3 regions of the Mesorhizobium sp. P2_D5 genome follow, and region 2 is predicted to be linked to each of the others. Evidence: riboswitches for the same ligand, from Rfam matches in the RefSeq annotation. Region 2 holds a riboswitch; each other region holds the start of a gene.
The links. Region 2 has a riboswitch for S-adenosylmethionine ahead of AC1DYW_RS05680 (O-succinylhomoserine sulfhydrylase). Riboswitches for the same ligand answer to the same signal wherever they lie in the genome.
Positions count from the first base shown of each region.

Region 1: it holds a riboswitch for S-adenosylmethionine, as region 2 does, so the genes downstream of both, metX (homoserine O-acetyltransferase MetX) here and AC1DYW_RS05680 (O-succinylhomoserine sulfhydrylase) in region 2, are expected to answer to the same signal.
Region 3: it holds a riboswitch for S-adenosylmethionine, as region 2 does, so the genes downstream of both, AC1DYW_RS10365 (hypothetical protein) here and AC1DYW_RS05680 (O-succinylhomoserine sulfhydrylase) in region 2, are expected to answer to the same signal.

Region 1 covers NZ_JBFUEE010000008.1:142,826-146,095, forward strand. The annotation lists gene metW (methionine biosynthesis protein MetW) at 1-124, opposite strand, end outside; gene metX (homoserine O-acetyltransferase MetX) at 121-1,290, opposite strand; SAM riboswitch at 1,401-1,478, opposite strand; gene hisC (histidinol-phosphate transaminase) at 1,616-2,725, shown strand; gene AC1DYW_RS28410 (prephenate/arogenate dehydrogenase family protein) at 2,732-3,270, shown strand, end outside.
Region 2 covers NZ_JBFUEE010000001.1:1,193,740-1,197,009, reverse strand. The annotation lists gene AC1DYW_RS05690 (ABC transporter substrate-binding protein) at 1-468, opposite strand, end outside; gene AC1DYW_RS05685 (2'-deoxycytidine 5'-triphosphate deaminase) at 568-1,662, opposite strand; SAM riboswitch at 1,818-1,895, shown strand; gene AC1DYW_RS05680 (O-succinylhomoserine sulfhydrylase) at 1,953-3,143, shown strand; gene AC1DYW_RS05675 (ceramide glucosyltransferase) at 3,158-3,270, opposite strand, start outside.
Region 3 covers NZ_JBFUEE010000002.1:762,616-765,885, forward strand. The annotation lists gene AC1DYW_RS10355 (DUF47 domain-containing protein) at 1-323, opposite strand, end outside; gene AC1DYW_RS10360 (VOC family protein) at 558-935, opposite strand; SAM-I-IV-variant riboswitch at 1,698-1,796, shown strand; gene AC1DYW_RS10365 (hypothetical protein) at 1,926-2,201, shown strand; partial or broken gene AC1DYW_RS10370 (ATP-binding protein) at 2,498-2,698, shown strand; gene AC1DYW_RS10375 (carbohydrate porin) at 3,076-3,270, shown strand, end outside.

The sequences.
Region 1 (3,270 bases), on a different contig from region 2:
TGGTGTCCTGCAGCAATTCGAGCAGCGAGCCATCGCCTGAACCGACGTCGAGCACGCGCGACTGTGGCGGAATGAGGTTAGCGACGACTTCGAGGTCGACGCGCTGGTTGCGGGTGACGTTCATGATGCGAGTCCTCGCGCCCGTGCCGCGGAGCCGATGAAGCCATTGATGGCGGCAAACAGTTCCGGCTCGTCGAGCAGGAAGGCGTCGTGGCCGCGATCGGTCTCGATCTCGACAAAGGATACCGACGCGCCGGCGGCGTTGAGCGCATGAACGATCGAGCGGCTCTCTTCGGTCGGGAACAGCCAATCCGAGGTGAAGGACACCAGGCAGAAGCGGGTTTTCGTGCCGGCGAACGCATCCGCCAGCCGGCCGCCATGGTCGGCGGCGAGGTCGAAATAATCCATCGACCGCGTCATGTAGAGATAGGAATTGGCATCGAAGCGATCGACGAAGGTCATGCCCTGGTGGCGCAGATAGCTCTCGATCTGGAAGTCGGCGTCGAAGCCGAAGGTGAGCGCCTCGCGATCCTGCAGATTGCGGCCGAACTTCCGATGCAGGGCAGCTTCCGACAGATAGGTGATATGGGCGGCCATGCGCGCCACCGCCAAGCCCTTTTCCGGGCGCTTGCCGTGCTCGAAATATTTGCCGCCATGCCAGTCCGGATCCGCCATCACGGCCTGCCGGCCGACCTCATGGAAGGCGATGTTCTGCGAGGAATGGCGCGCGCCGGTGGCGATCGGCAGCGCCGAGAAGACGCGCTCCGGATAGCTCGACGCCCATTCCAGTACCTGCATGCCGCCCATCGAGCCACCGAGGACGCAAAACAGTTTTTCGATGCCGAAATGGTCGATCAGCATCTGCTGGGCGCGCACCATGTCTCGAATGGTGATGATCGGCAGGTCGAGCCCATAGGGCTTGCCGGTGGCGGGATTGGTCGAGGCCGGGCCGGTGGAGCCCAGACAACCGCCGATGACGTTGGAGCAGATGACGAAGAAACGGTTGGTATCGATGATCTTGCCGGGGCCGATCAGCACTTCCCACCAGCCCGGCTTGCCGGTCACCGGATTGGTGCTGCCGACATGCTGGTCGCCCGTCAGCGCATGGCAGACGAGGATGGCGTTGGAACGGGCGTCGTTCAGCGTGCCGTAGGTCTGGTAGGCGATCTGGAACGGCGACAGCAGGGTGCCGGCATCGAGCTTTAGCGGCTTGTCGGGCCCAAAGCGCAGCACCGGGCTCGACGGCTGGTCAGCCTCGTTGTTGGTTTTTCCAGCGCGTAGAGCGGCCATTGCATCCATCTCACACTTTGAATCCGCACGGTGCTTTCGAAATTCGAGGCCGATGCGGTGTCCGGCCGGCGCGGACAACAAAAAACCGGCATTGCAGTCGCAAAGCCGGTTACAGGATGCAAACGGCCCTTTAGCAAGTTGTTTAACGTGGCTGCAAGCCGACCGGCCAAATCACCACGGAATTTCGTACCTCTTCTAGGACTGTGGCGCGCCCGCGTCAACGGCCAGCCGCGGTCCGGAGGTTGCCACCTCTCGACATTGCGGGCCGTGGCTTGTATTTCCGCTTCGGCTTCCAGACGGAAGCGTTCTCGACGGATTTTGCGACATGAGCCAGACACCGGACAAGGCACGTCCAACCCCGCGCGCGGGCATCATGGACATCGACGCCTATGTGCCGGGCAAGAGCACCGCGCCCGCCGGCGTCGCCAAGGTCTACAAGCTGTCGTCGAACGAGAATCCGCTGGGTCCGTCGCCGAAGGCGATCGAGGCCGCGCGGGAGATTGCTGCGAAGCTCGACGTCTATCCCGATGGCACCGCCAGGCGGCTGCGTGAGGCGATCGCCGAGGTGCATGGTCTCAACGCGCAGAACATCATCTGTTCCAACGGCTCCGACGAAATTCTCGGCCTTCTGGCGCAAACCTATCTCGCTCCCGGCGACGAGGCGATTTTCACCGAACACGCCTTCATGGTCTACAAAATCTACATCCAGTCGGCCGGCGCAACTCCGGTCGCGGTCAAGGAGACCGATGAGCGTGCCGACATCGATGCGATGCTGGCCGCCGTCACGCCGCGCACGAAAATCGTATTCCTTGCCAATCCCAACAACCCGACCGGCACCTATGTGCCGTTCCAGGAAGTGCGCCGCCTGCATGCCGGCTTGCCCGGAAATGTGCTTCTGGTGCTCGACGCGGCTTACGCCGAATATGTTCGCCGCAACGACTATGAAGCCGGCATCGAACTGGTCGGCGGGGCCGAGAACGTGGTGATGACCCGCACCTTCTCCAAGATCGGCCTCGGCGGGGCTCGGATCGGCTGGATGTACGCACCGATGCACATCGTCGATGCCATCAACCGTGTGCGTGGCCCCTTCAACGTCAATGCGACGGCGATCGAGGCCGGCATCGCCGCGATCCGTGACCGCGACCACGTCCAACGCAGCGTGATGCACAACGAAACGTGGCTTACATGGTTGAGCGAGGAGTTCGGCAAGCTTGGGCTGCGGGTGACGCCAAGCGTCGGCAATTTCATCCTGATCCATTTTCCCGACGACCAGAACCATTCGGCCGCCGCGGCGGACGATTATCTGACGGCGCGCGGCTATATTCTGCGGCGCGTTTCCGGCTACGGCTTTCCCAACGCGCTGCGCATGACCGTCGGCACCGAAGAGGCCAATCGCGGCGTGGTCGCCGCTCTCACGACATTCCTGAAAAGCTAGAACACCATGACATCACCGATGTTTGAAAAGATCGCGCTGGTCGGCATCGGCCTGATCGGCTCGTCACTGGCCCGCGTCATCCGTCGCGAGGGCCTCGCCCGTCACGTCGCCATCTCGACCCGCAGTGCCGCGACATTGGCGCGGGCGCAAGAGCTTGGGCTCGGCTCCTCCTACTCCAGCGATGCGAAGGAAGCGGTCCGCGATGCTGATCTGGTCATCGTCTCGGTGCCGGTCGGCTCGTCCGGCGCTGTGGCCGAGGAAATCGCGCCGGCGCTGAAGCAGGGTGCGATCCTCACCGATGTCGGCTCGACCAAGGCATCGGTGATTGCGCAGATGCAGCCCTATGTGCCCGATGGCGTGCATTTCATTCCCGGCCACCCACTGGCGGGCACGGAAAAATCCGGCCCAGATGCCGGTTTCGCCGACCTGTTCGACAATCGCTGGTGCATCTTCACCCCGCTGCCCGACACCGACCCGGATGCACTGGAGAGGCTGTCGGAATTCTGGCGCCGTTGCGGCGCCAACATCGACACGATGGACCCGCA
Region 2 (3,270 bases):
ATAGACATTCTGGGCATAGTCGGCCTGCGTGGTCGAGGCCTGGGCGCCGACCGTCTTGCCGGCAAGGGCCGCCGGTTCGGTCGAGGTGAGTTCGGTATCCTTCGGCGCCACCAGCGCGAGTGGCGTCGTATAGTATTTGTTGGTGAAGGAGACCTGCTTCTTGCGTTCCTCGGTGATGCTCATCGAGGCGATGATGGCATCGAATTTCTTGGCCTGCAGGGCGGGGATGATGCCGTCCCAGTCCTGGGTGACGATCTCGCACTCGACCTTCATCTGCGCACACAGCGCATTGGCGATGTCGATATCGAAGCCGACGACCTTGCCGTCCGGGGTGATGGTGTTGAACGGCGGATAGGCACCCTCGGTGCCGATCTTCAGTTTCTCAGCAGCCTGCGCCGACAGAGAGCCGGCCGCCATCAGCAACACGGCAGCACCTGCTGCCGATATGATCCATTTTGAAATCCGCATTTTCTTGGTTCCCTTGAACGCCGCCAGCTTGGCGACCAGAAAGCCAGCCAAGCATGACGAGCCATCGCAGGCAAGTGTATTGCCCGACGGGAATTGGGTTCAGCGCGCTGGGCGGAAATGCTTGGACAGCTTCAGGCCTTGCGCCTGGTAGTTGGAGCCGAGATCGGTGCCGTAGAGTGCCTGCGGCCGCTTCAGCATATGCTCGTAGACCAGCCGGCCGACGATCTGGCCATGGTCGAGGATGAACGGCACTTCGTGGCTGCGCACTTCGAGCACTGCGCGACTGCCGGTGCCGCCGGACGCCGAATGGCCGAAACCCGGATCGAAGAAGCCGGCATAGTGGACGCGGAACTCGCCGACCAGCGGATCGAACGGCGTCATCTCGGCGGCGTAGAGCGGCGGCACATGCACCGCTTCCTGGCTGACGAGGATGTAGAATTCATCGGGATCGAGCACCAGTTCGCCGGCGCCGCTCTTGTGGATCGGCTCCCAGAAATCGACGACCTCTTGTGCCGCGCGCTTGTCGACATCGACGAGACCGGTGTGATGCTTGCCGCGATAGCCGACCAGGCCGTTCTGATCGCCGTTAAGATCGATCGACAGCGCGATGCCGCCGCCGGAAATGTTCGGCGGCTCGGTTGCGACCAGCATCTCGGCGCGATGCAGGTCATGCAGCTCGGCTTCCGAGAGCAGTGCATTGCCGGTGCGGAAACGGATCTGGGACAGACGCGAACCGGTGCGCACGACGATCGGAAAGGTGCGCGGGCTGACCTCGAGATAGAGCGGGCCGTGATAGCCGGCGGCGATCTTGTCGAACTCGTGTCCGCGATCGGTCATGACGCGGGTGAAGATGTCGAGCCGCCCGGTGGAACTCTTCGGATTGGCCGAGGCCGAAATGTCCGCCGGCAATGCCAGGCTTTCAAGCAAGGGCACGATATACACGCAGCCGGTCTCCAGCACCGCCCCCTCTGCAAGATTGATCTCGTGCAGCTGCAACCGGTCGAGCTTTTCCGAAACCTTGTGGTTGGGACCCGGCAGGAACGAGGCCCGCACCCGCCAGGCCTTGTCGCCGAGGCGCAGATCCAGGCTCGCCGGCTGGATCTGATCGGCATCGAACGCGCGCGCCGACTTCAGCGCGCCGGACCGGAACAGCGCCGAAATGTCCTGATCGGGAAGAATGCCTGTCTGCCGCAAGGCTCCACTCCTAGGCCAGGCGATTCTTGGGGCCAGGCGATTTTCTGTTCGCAGGTTCTTGCCGCAAAACCGTGGAACACTGCTGCGGAACCTGCTTGGTACAAACCTCTTAATCAAGCCGGCAATTGACGCAAGCGTGGCGCGGGTCTAAAGGGTCGTTATCCCGTGGTGATTTGGCCGGTCGGCTTGCAGCCACGTTAAACAAGTCGCTAAAGGACCGTCGGGCCGCAAGGCCGTATGGACCGGTTGCGACTTTCGCGGCCGGTTTTTTTGTGTCTGGAACAAAAGCGATGAGCACCAAGAAGCGTAACTGGAAGCCTCAAACGACACTCGTGCATAGCGGAACCCTGCGTTCCGGTTTCGGCGAAACCTCCGAGGCGATGTACCTCACCCAGGGCTATGTCTACGAAACTGCGCAGGCCGCCGAAGCCCGCTTCAAGGGCGAGGAGCCGGGGTTCATCTACTCGCGCTACGCCAACCCGACCGTCGACATGTTCGAAAAACGCATGTGCGCGCTCGAAGGCGCCGAGGACGCGCGCGCCACCGCATCCGGCATGGCCGCGGTGACGGCCTCGCTGTTGTGCAGCGCCAGGGCCGGCGATCATATCGTGGCAGCACGCGCGCTGTTCGGCTCCTGCCGCTGGGTGGTCGAGACGCTGGCGCCGAAATATGGCATCGAGGCGACGCTGGTCGACGGCACCGACATCGCCAACTGGGAAAAGGCGGTCAAGCCGAACACCAAGCTGTTCTTCCTGGAAAGCCCGACCAACCCGACGCTGGAAGTGGTCGACATCGCCGCGGTTGCCGCGCTTGCCAATTCGATCGGTGCGCGGCTGATCGTCGACAATGTCTTTGCCACACCCCTGCAGCAGAAGCCGCTGCAGCTCGGTGCGCACATCGTCGTCTACTCGGCGACCAAGCATATTGACGGCCAGGGCCGCTGTCTCGGCGGCGTCATCCTGTCGGACAAGAAGTGGATCGACGAGAACCTGCACGACTATTTCCGCCACACCGGCCCCAGCCTGTCGCCGTTCAATGCCTGGACGCTGCTGAAAGGGCTGGAGACGCTGCCGGTGCGCGTGCGCCAGCAGACGGAAAGCGCCAGCAGGATCGCGGATTTCCTGGCCGAGCGGCCCGAAATCGTCCGCGTCATCTATCCCGGCCGCGCCGACCACCCGCAGGCGGCCATCGTCAAGAAGCAGATGTCGGGCGGCTCGACGCTGATCTGCCTGGACGTCAAGGGAGGCAAGCAGGCGGCCTTCGCCTTGCAGAACGCGCTCGACATCGTACTGATCTCCAACAATCTCGGCGATGCCAAGAGCCTGATCACCCATCCGGCGACGACGACGCACAAGAATCTGAGCGACGAAGCGCGTGCCGAACTCGGCATCGGGCCGGGCACGCTCAGGCTGTCGGTCGGCCTGGAGGATACCGACGATCTTCTGGAAGACATCGAACAGGCGCTGAAGTCGGCCAAGTAAAAGGCCTTTGGCCATCAGGCGCCGGACGGCGTCTCTTCCAACTCGGCCGCCTTGGTGCCGATGGTCATCGCGTTGCCGCGCCAGTCGACGGCGCCACCCAGCCAGCCGCGCGCCCACATCGCCGGCA
Region 3 (3,270 bases), on a different contig from region 2:
TCCTTTTTCTCGAACAGCTTCACCGTCTTGACGGTCTTGTGCATCATATCGATGGCGTCATCCATCGACTGGATGAGATCCTTGATGTCGCCGCGATCGAAGGGAGTGATGAAGGAGCGTCGCACCGCGAGCAGAACTTCGGCGGTTATATGATCGGCTTCGTCCTCGAGATCGACGATCTTCCGGCACCAGCGATCGATGTCGTTGCCCTGAAGAAGCTGCTCCAACGCTTCGGCGCCGCTGACCACGGTGCGGGAATGCCGTTCGAACAGGTCGAAGAAGCTATCTTCGCGCGGCAGCAGCTTTCGGAACCAGCCCAACATCGCTTTCTCTCCGCGGCCCATGGATCGGGGTATTGAACCCTTCGGGATAGATGAGCGACCTGCAAACGCCCCCGAAACGCTATTGCGCCAGACATATCGAGATTTGCTAATGGCGCAAATTGGTTTCTCGAGCGACTAGAGCAAATAGCTTTTGGTCGAAGCAGCAGAAATCTGCCGTCGGTGGCGGAACGCGGCATAACCATGGAGCAGACAAACCGTCCGCCGCCACCAGCTTTACCTTAGGCTTTCGTCCTTCTTGAACTCGAATAGCTCGATGACGTTGCCCGATGGATCTTCGAGCAAGATGGCGCGCCCGGCACCGCCGTCGCTGATTTCGCCGCGGAATCTTGCATCAGCCCGGCGTAACCGCTCAATGAGGACATCGACCTCGTTCGTAACGATCATAAATCGATTCCACCCGCCCGGCTTCGGATCGCCGCCCGCCTGACCACCGCTCCCCGCACCCGGCGCGCTGAGATACAGCGTCAGGTCGTCGCGCAGCAGGGCAGCGAACTTGCCCGGATTGTGCATGTCGAGCTTGAAATCGAGATTGTCTCGATAGAACGCGACCGCCTCGTCAACGTCCGCAACGATGTACCGAACGGATGCCATTCAACCTCCTCCTCTGTCTTGTAGATACAACTGTCAACTCGCTCAAAGGTTTCCCTGTCGGTGGAGCTGAGTGCAGAGGCAGACTGTCTGGACGCCAGCCGAAGTAGTCGGATGAGGGTTTTGGACGTACCTGGGTGGCCCTCGTGTGCGCTGACATGGATCGTTGTGAACTGTGGAGGCTCGGCGTAGCCGGTCTACCGGACAAGTGGCTGTTAACCGGCACCTGAGTGAGGCCGGTGACAATGTCATCGGCGATTTGGGCAGGTTCTGTCGCGTATTGGCGCGATCCGGATAGCACAGGTGTTCGCATCGACAATCCGACCTAGACGGGAGCATCGCTGCTGTCGCTTCTACTGGCTGCCGTTTTACCGAGCGAGGGAGCAGAAGCTGATTTTGCTCACGATGAAAATGGAAGTTTCCTGCACAGAGCTGGCCGATAGCAGTCCGTCCGCGTTCGGCCCACTGCGGTCATTTGATGCCTGTCCCGAAGGGGCCGCTCATGGCGCAAGGCGGTTGTTTACTGGGTACGTTCCGAAGGTCTGCACCTGACGCTACTTGCTCGTTTTGCAGATAAGGCCGAACAGCAGCTTTCCAACCGATCTCCGCCACAGGCGGCAGCGGATGGCGGTCGGCACCAACCAGGTTCATCGGCAGGTGGGGATGGGGAGTGGCTTGTGGGGCCCACCAGCAGGCCGAATAGCTGAGGCGCATGACACCGTTATGCAGGATCGGTTGCACTGAGACAGCGGCTCTGCTACTGCCAACCCACATCCAGAGAGGGCTTCGGCCCCGCCAACCAGCCTTGACCGGCAACGGTGGTGACAATGATGTGGCCCAGAACGGGCAGCAGTAGGTCGCCAACCCTCTAGATGCGTTGTGCCATTCTTGGAGGGTTTCTTCATGATCTGTCTAACGCCCAAATGCTGCAAGCCAGTTATATCGCTGGGCCTTTGCATCGAGCATTTCCAACATCCCGGCCGCATGCGGCGGATGAGCGCGAAACGCAATGCCATCATCGAGGCACTGGCGGAAAGATACGTCGCCGCCGACGATCCTCTGCCGGGCGAGTGGCCTGGCCTCCACTACGCCATGGGGCGCGCCTTCAGGAAGGGCGGCATCCGGGCCTATGTGCGATGCTGGGTCCTGGCTCACGGAACCCTGCCGGAGGGACTTCACGACGTCCTCTGGAACCGTGGTGAGAACGGTATGAACATCGACTTCACTCGTCTGCGAGACGATCCGACTTACCCGATGGGGCGGCGGTGACATCCCGACCATGCCACGCCGCAGATCCCGAGATGCGGACACCACTGGAACCGCATGGTAGTCGAGGGGCCGGTTTGATTTTGGGAGGACGGGATGGCTCTTCAGCTGTGGGTCAACGATAGCGGCCACTATTTCGTGGACACCGCGCTTGGCGGGATCCAAGTAGGACAGACTTGGTGCATAGAGGATGGCGACTGGGCGGTTGAGGTTAATGATGAGCCCGCGGCGGCTACGGGTAGCAGGAACAGATCGCCTTTCTCAATTCTTTGGCCGGCAAGTACAAATGGCTTGTTTGCATGCTCTTCCACCTGATCTCGAAGCTCTATGAACGCACCTCGATCATCATCACCACCAATCTTGCCTTCGGGGAATGGCCGAGCGTCTTCGCTGGCGATGCCAAGATGACCACCGCGCTGCTCGACCGCCTCACTCACCACTGCGAGATCGTCGAGACCGGAAACGAGTCCTGGCGCTTCAAAAGCCGATCTCAAAGCTAAAGCCGAAAAGCTAATCAGCCGCGCGCGATCAGGCTGTGCAACCCCGACCAGCTCCGCCTGATCGGGCGCTTACCGGCGTGCCTCTCACAACCGAAAGCCGGGGTCCCTTTTGCGCAAAAATACGAAGTCCCGATTCCGCGGTCATTGACAGCCAACGGCAGCGGCACCAAATGCGCTGGGCCGGCCGCCGGGATTTTTGATCGGAACGCAGAAAACGAACTCGAGCCGGTGCAAGTCGGGAGATTTGTGATGCACTGCCACATCCCTGAGCACGAGGACGTGATCGAGGTTTTGCCTACCGTGGAGGATGCCAAGTGAAGTCCCGATGCGGTCGGTTGCAACGGTCGCTGTCGTTCATTTTTTTAGCGGATTTAATCTTGCTCGCGGCTCCGGCCGGCGCCGCCGACGCGTCCGGCCAAGCAGGTAGCTCAATCTGGCAGTGGGATCACCTCACTGGGGACTGGAATGGCGACCGGACGGCGCTTGAGGACAAAGGCATTAAGTTCACCCTCGATTACGTGAGCGAGGTCATGGATGTGGCGAGTGGCGGCATCCGCCAGGGCGCGACTTAC